2 regions of the Kaistia geumhonensis genome follow, and region 2 is predicted to be linked to the other one. Evidence: predicted binding sites of a transcription regulator. Region 2 holds the regulator's gene; the other holds the start of a gene.
What was found. The regulator PhoB, encoded in region 2, activates phosphate uptake and scavenging genes when phosphate is short. The targets are predictions, from matches to a motif close to TGTCATNNANCTGTCAT.
Positions count from the first base shown of each region.

Region 1: the regulator PhoB is predicted to act here: its motif matches at 1,733-1,749, upstream of QO015_RS20880 (esterase-like activity of phytase family protein).

Region 1 covers NZ_JAUSWJ010000001.1:4,401,686-4,405,091, forward strand. The annotation lists gene QO015_RS20880 (esterase-like activity of phytase family protein) at 1-1,668, opposite strand, end outside; tRNA gene QO015_RS20885 (tRNA-Lys) at 1,889-1,964, shown strand; gene QO015_RS20890 (hypothetical protein) at 2,095-2,232, shown strand; gene QO015_RS20895 (GFA family protein) at 2,253-2,654, shown strand; gene QO015_RS20900 (phosphotriesterase family protein) at 2,661-3,406, opposite strand, start outside.
Region 2 covers NZ_JAUSWJ010000001.1:3,866,180-3,869,585, forward strand. The annotation lists gene pstA (phosphate ABC transporter permease PstA) at 1-275, shown strand, start outside; gene pstB (phosphate ABC transporter ATP-binding protein PstB) at 272-1,054, shown strand; gene phoU (phosphate signaling complex protein PhoU) at 1,077-1,793, shown strand; gene phoB (phosphate regulon transcriptional regulator PhoB) at 1,816-2,520, shown strand; gene QO015_RS18325 (outer membrane protein) at 2,784-3,406, shown strand, end outside.

The sequences.
Region 1 (3,406 bases), 540 kb from region 2:
GATCTCCTCCACCAGAACGCCCTTGGCGTCGGTGCGCAGCAGCGTCGACTGCGTCTTGTTCTTCTCGCGCTCGGGATTGCCTTCCGAGGCAAGCCAGAACCCGCCATCGGCGGCAAGCGCGATGCCCTCGAGGTCGAGATTTTCGACCGGCTTGCCGTCCTTCGTGACGACGATGCGGTCGGTGATGACGGCCGGGGACTGCGCCGCGTCGATCGTCAGGATCGCGCCTTGCGACTGCGCGCTGTCGACGACGGCGTAAAGCTTGCCCGGCGCCGTGCGATCGGCGGCAGTGCCCGAAATCGCGGCCCAGCCGATCGGCTTGCCGTCCTTGTCGGCCGAGACGAGCGTCGGATAGGCGGCTGGCGCATCGCTGCGCTCGTAGATCGTGACGACCGAGCCGATCAGGCCGTCCTCGCGGAGGTCGTTCTCGGAGGCGGTGACGAAAAGACTGCGCTGCGGAATGGCGAGCAGGCCCTCCGGCCCGATGCCGCCCGGCAGCGCCTGCAGGAGCGTCGGGGCCTTGCCGGCGCCTTCGTCCTTGTAGACGCCGACCAGCGAGGCACGCTCGGAGCCGACGAAGATCAGCGTCTCGTCGACGAAGCGGGCGACTTCGATACCCTCCGGCTCGTTGCCCTTCTTGTTGCGCTTCTCAGGATAATGGCCGAGCCGCACCGTCTCGTATTCGAGGCTGGTGCCGCTGTCGAAATCGACCGTGCCATCCGCCTTGAAGATGGTGAAGCCGCGGCTGCCGCCCTTCCAGTCGCCTTCGTTGGCGGTGACGAAGCGGTCGTCGCCGATCCAGCCGACGGCGTCCGGCTCGCGCGCCACGCCCTTCATGGCAGCGGACAGGTCGATCACGCCGTCCTTCCCGGTGTCGATGCCGTCGAGATCGACGCTGCCGGCCGAGAAATGCGTCACGACCTTGCCGGTGGCGGCGTCGGCGATGACGATCTCGTTGTTCTCCTGCATCGTCAGGACGATCTGGTTCTTCGCGTTGAAGTCGACGAATTCCGGCTCCGGATCCTCGGGCGCGACCGCCGAGAGCCCCGAGACGTCGATCACGGTCTTCGTGCCGCAATCGACCGTGCCGTCGGCGGCGAGGCGGAAGGTCACGAGGCTGCCGCCCGGCATCTGCGGGATCGCGCCGTCATTCACCTCCTCGTCGCGCTCGTTCTCGATCGCGATGGCAAGGAAGCTGCCGTCCGGGCTCTTGGCCAGCGAATCGGGCTGGCCGGCGAGATCGCAGGTGGCGGCGACGGTCTTCGAGGCGAGATCGACGACGGCGAGATGGCCGGCGGGCTTCGCCTTGTCCTTCGAGGTCACCACGCCGACCAGCGCATGGCCACCGGCGACGACGGTCGAGGTCGGCTCGCCGCCGAGCGCGACCGTGCCGGCCGGCTTCGGCGCCTTGGGGTCCGCCAGGTCGATGATGCCGATCCGCTCGCCGGGGCTGTCGGTATAGACGAGCGTATTGCCGTCGGCGGAAGCGGAAATGATCTCGGCGACCGTCGCCTTCTCTCTGTCGGCGCCCTCGGGCAGGTTGTCGACGACATGGAACGTGGCGATGCGGTTGAACATTTCGGCCGCTTCCGCCGCACCAAGTCCGGGAAGGGCGGTGCCGGCGAGGAGCGTCGCGGCAAGCGCGGCGGTCGTGAGCCTCGTGATCATGGGGTTCCCCTGTGGCTGCTGTCGGTCTCGATCTCTCTGCGAAAGCGCAACAAAACCGCCCGACGTGACAGGGGAATGAAGCCGGCGCGCGTGGCGCGGCGCCGCTGCCGGGAGAGCGAAGATTTCCACAGGCGGCGAAATCGCGACGAGGGTGCTGGACAGCCCCCACCGCCTTTGCTACACACCGCCTCGTTCGCGGCGGCAAGTTCCGCAGCGCGGCGGGTGCATAGCTCAGTTGGTAGAGCAGCTGACTCTTAATCAGCTTGTCCTAGGTTCGATCCCTAGTGCACCCACCAAAAACCTCCTCATTTTCAGTCATATGATGCGTCGTCAGTAGCGGCCTTGCCGTTGCGGTTGTCTCTCGCTTGCGGTCGGCGCGGCGAGGGTCGATGATCCGTCACCGGATGCTTGGGAAGGGAGCCGCGCATGATCCGACGACCGTCCGGCAAGCCGCTGTTCAGCGATGACCGCTTCGGCAATCTCTTGCGCATCGCCGTCGCGGTGCTGGTGATCGCCGGGGTGCCGATCGCCGCCTTTGTCAAATGGCTGCTTTCGGGCGGCTAGGGATGGCGGGAGGTGAGGGCGTGCTGATCGGGACCTGTCATTGCGGCAGGGCGTGCTGGACTCTTTCGGGCGATCCTGGGGCGGTCACGGCGTGCAACTGCACGCTCTGCCGGCGCTATGGCGCGCTCTGGGCCTATGACTACGAGAATGAGCGCATCCGTTTGGAGGGGCCGACCACTGTCTATCAGCGCGAAGGCGAGACGCCGGCTGAGATCGAGACGCATTTCTGTCCGACCTGCGGCTGCCTGCTTTGTTGGCGCGACCTTTCGACGACGGCCGACGGAAGGCGGCGCATGGCGGTCAACGTCCGACTCGCGCCCGCTGACGCCGTCGCCCATCTGCCGGTGCATCACTTCGATGGTTTTGCGAGTTTCAGGACCGTGCCGCGCGACGCTGCTTGCGTCAGCGACATGTGGTTCTGACGTCCCTCAGCGTGCATAGGCATTGAACGGGTTGTCGTGCGTCAGGCGGCGCAGCGTTTCCGCCTCGACGCCGCGGGCGGCGAGGAGCGGCAGCAGCACGTCGGAAAGATGCGTGTAGGGCATCGGTGTGCCGCCGCCGGGCAGCGCGGGGTCGTACCAGCCGCGATCGTGGCTGACCAGCATCTGCGCTTCATAGCCCGCGTCGAGGGCGCGGATGACGAGGTCGGCGACCGCATCGTCCGGCGCACGGCCGACATGGTCGAACTCGATCCAGGCGCCACGATCCGCCACGGCGCGGTTGAGCGCGAAATCGGGCTCTTCCTGGGTGTGGATCGAGATGAAGCGGTCGGGGCGATAGCCTTCCTTCTCGATGATGTCGAGCTGATCCATCACGACGCGGCCGCGGATGGTGTGGCTGCCGATGATGGCGCCGGTGCGGCGGCCGGCGCGCGCGGCGGCCCGCAGGATCTTCGCCTCGAGCGGCGTGATGCCGTCGTCGCCGGCGGAGAGCTTGATCCAGCCGGCGCGCACGCCGGTGTCCTCGATGCCGTTGTCGAGCTCGTCGACCATCCACTCCTCGAGCGCCTCTTCGCTGGCCTCGCGCACCCAGGCGGGGATCCAGGGCTCTCGGTAGTTGCCTGTCGGCACAACGATGGGAAAGCCGGTGGCGCGCGATACCGCGAGATCGAGATCGGCGCGCCGGCCGACGCCGCCGGTCGAGCATTCGACGAGGGCAGTAATTCCGCGGGCCT
Region 2 (3,406 bases):
CCATGTCGGGCATCGTGACGGGCGTGCTCCTGGCCATCGCCCGCGTGATGGGCGAGACGGCTCCGCTGCTGTTCACGGCGCTCAACAACCAGTTCTGGAGCACCAACCTGAACGCGCCGATGGCGAGCCTGCCGGTGACGATCTTCCAGTTCGCCCTCAGCCCCTATCCCGAATGGCAGAAGCTGGCCTGGACCGGTGCGCTGCTCATCACCTTGACCGTGCTCGCGCTCAACATCGTCGCGCGTGCCTTCCTTAGCCCGAGGACGTCGAAATGACCGTGTCCACGCTCCAGAACACGCTGCCCGAGAAGATCTCGATCAAGAACCTGAAGTTCTTCTACGGCGACAACCTCGCGCTGAAGTCGATCAACCTGCCGCTCTACGAGAAGAAGGTCACCGCCTTCATCGGCCCGTCGGGCTGCGGCAAGTCCACGCTGCTGCGCGTCCTGAACCGCATGTACGACCTCTATCCGAAGCAGCGCGCCGAGGGCGAGGTTCTGTTCGACGGCGGCAACATCCTCGCCCCGGGCCAGGATCTCAACCTGCTGCGCGCCCGCATCGGCATGGTCTTCCAGAAGCCGACGCCGTTCCCGATGTCGATCTACGACAACATCGCCTTCGGCGTCCGCCTCTACGAGAATCTGTCGCGCTCCGAGATGGACGAGCGCGTCGAGGCGGCGCTGACGCGCGGAGCCCTCTGGAACGAGGTCAAGGACAAGCTCTCCTCGAGCGGCCTCAGCCTCTCGGGCGGCCAGCAGCAGCGCCTCTGCATCGCCCGCTCGATCGCGGTGCGGCCCGAGGTCGTGCTGTTCGACGAGCCCTGCTCGGCGCTCGACCCGATCTCGACCTCGAAGATCGAGGAACTGATCGACGAGCTGACCGCCGACTACACGATCGCCATCGTGACGCACAACATGCAGCAGGCGGCGCGCGTCTCCGACTACACCGCGTTCATGTATCTCGGCGAGTTGATCGAATTCGACGAGACGTCGAAGATCTTCACGGCCCCGGGCGACAAGCGCACCCAGGACTACATCACCGGACGCTTCGGCTGAGCCCCACGGCCAGGAGGACGACATGTCGGAACACATCGTTTCCCGCTACGACGACGAACTCAAGGACGTGCAGCGCCGCATCGCGGAGATGGGCGGCATGGCCGAGCGGCTGGTCGATCTCTCCGTGCGGGCGCTGACGCGGCTGGACGTGACGATGGCCAACGCGGTCATCGCCGACGATCGCCGCCTCGACCAGGTGCAGCGCGAGACGGAAGAGCTGGCGATCATGATCATCGCCCGCCGCCAGCCGATGGCGCTCGACCTGCGCGAGGTGATCGGCGCCATGCGCATCTCGAACGACCTCGAGCGCATCGGCGATCTGGCCAAGAACATCGCCAAGCGCGTCCTCGCGCTCGACGGGCAGTTCCAGTCGAAGCGCTTCATCACCGGCGTCGAGCACATGGCCGAGCTGTCGCTCGCCCAGCTCAAGGACGTCCTCGACGCCTATGCCTCGCGCGACGTCAACCAGGCCTTCGAGGTCTGGCGCCGCGACGCCGACATCGACAGCATGTACACCTCGCTGTTCCGCGAACTCCTCACCTACATGATGGAGGATCCGCGCAACATTTCGCTGTGCACGCATCTGCTCTTCTGCGCCAAGAACATCGAGCGCATCGGCGACCACGCGACCAACATCGCCGAGACCGTGCACTATGTGGTGACCGGCGAGTCGCTGACGCAGGACCGGCCGAAGCAGGACGAATCGAGCGTGACCAAGGTCTCCTACGACGCCGCCTGACCGGGCCTGAAGGGACATCGCGATGACCCCCCGCGTGATGATCGTGGAGGACGAGGAAGCGCTCGCCCTCCTGCTCCGCTACAATCTCGAGGCCGAGGGCTACAGCGTCGAGGCCGTGCCGCGCGGCGACGACGCCGAGACGCGGCTCAAGGAGACGACGCCTGATCTCCTGCTGCTCGACTGGATGCTGCCCGGCATTTCGGGCATCGAGCTCTGCCGCCGCCTGCGCGCACGCGAGACGACCCGCACGCTGCCGATCATCATGCTCACCGCCCGCGGCGAGGAGCAGGAGCGGATCCGCGGCCTTGCGACCGGGGCCGACGACTATGTCGTTAAGCCGTTCTCGGTGCCTGAACTCATGGCCCGCGTGCGCGCCATCCTGCGCCGTTCGCGGCCGGAGGTGATCGCCTCGCTGCTTCGGGCCGGCGACATCGAGCTCGACCGCGAGACGCACCGCGTCCGCCGCTCGGGCCGCGAATTGCGGCTCGGTCCGACGGAATTCCGGCTGCTCGAGTTCCTCATGAAGAGCCCCGGCCGCGTCTTCTCGCGCGAGCAATTGCTCGACGGCGTCTGGGGCCGCGACGTCTATGTCGACGAGCGCACGGTCGACGTGCATATCGGCCGGCTGCGCAAGGCGGTCAATCGCGGCCGCGTCAAGGATCCGATCCGCACGGTGCGCGGCTCCGGCTATGCCTTCGACGACCAGTTTGCCGGTGCCGCAAACTGATCGGCCGCCTTACCGAACTTCAGCATGATTGACGGCCGGAGCGGGCGCGCGAGCCCCGCTCCGGCCGTTTCGCTGTTGCGGCAACCCCTTCTTCGCAAAGAGAAAGCGGCCGGCTCTCGGCCGTTAACGAAGAAGTAACGTAAACAATCGTGGTTAAGTGACGTAGTTAATCTGTTCTTAAACGTTCCCCGGCAAAGTCGGCTGCGACGGATTCAGATTGATCGGGCGATGTCTCGGTCCAGCCTTCGATCGGGGAGACTTCGATGGGTTACGTGAAGACCTTAACGCTCGCTGCCGTGGTCGGGGCGGGCATCGCCGCCGCGGGCGCCGCCCACGCGGCCGACCTTCCGGAGCCCTATGTGGAGCCCGCGCCCGTCATCGCGACGGGCGGCTGGTATCTGCGCGGCGATATCGGCTACAAGTGGTACAATAATCCCGACATCAGCTTCGTCACGCCAAGCTATGTCGACAACTGGAGCAACAACTCGCTCGACAATACCGGCCTCATCGGTATCGGCGCCGGTTATCGCTTCAACGACCACTTCCGCGTCGACGGCACGATCGACTACGAATTCCAGTCGGGCTCCTACGGGCAGGGCTATTGCGGCGGCTGTGGCGAGCTCTACGGCATCGATCACACCGTCGAGACTGCGGACATCGCCGCCTGGACCTTCCTCGTCAACGGCTATGTCGATGTCGGCACCTGGTCGGGCTTCACGCCCTATGTCGGCGCCGGTATCGGTACGTCCTACCTTCAGACCTCGAATGTCGCCTTCGTCAATCCGGACGGCAATTCGGGCTATTGGGACGGCGGCAGCCAGTGGAACTTCGCCTATGCCCTCATGGCCGGCGTGTCCTATGCCTTCTCGCCCAACATGTCGGTCGA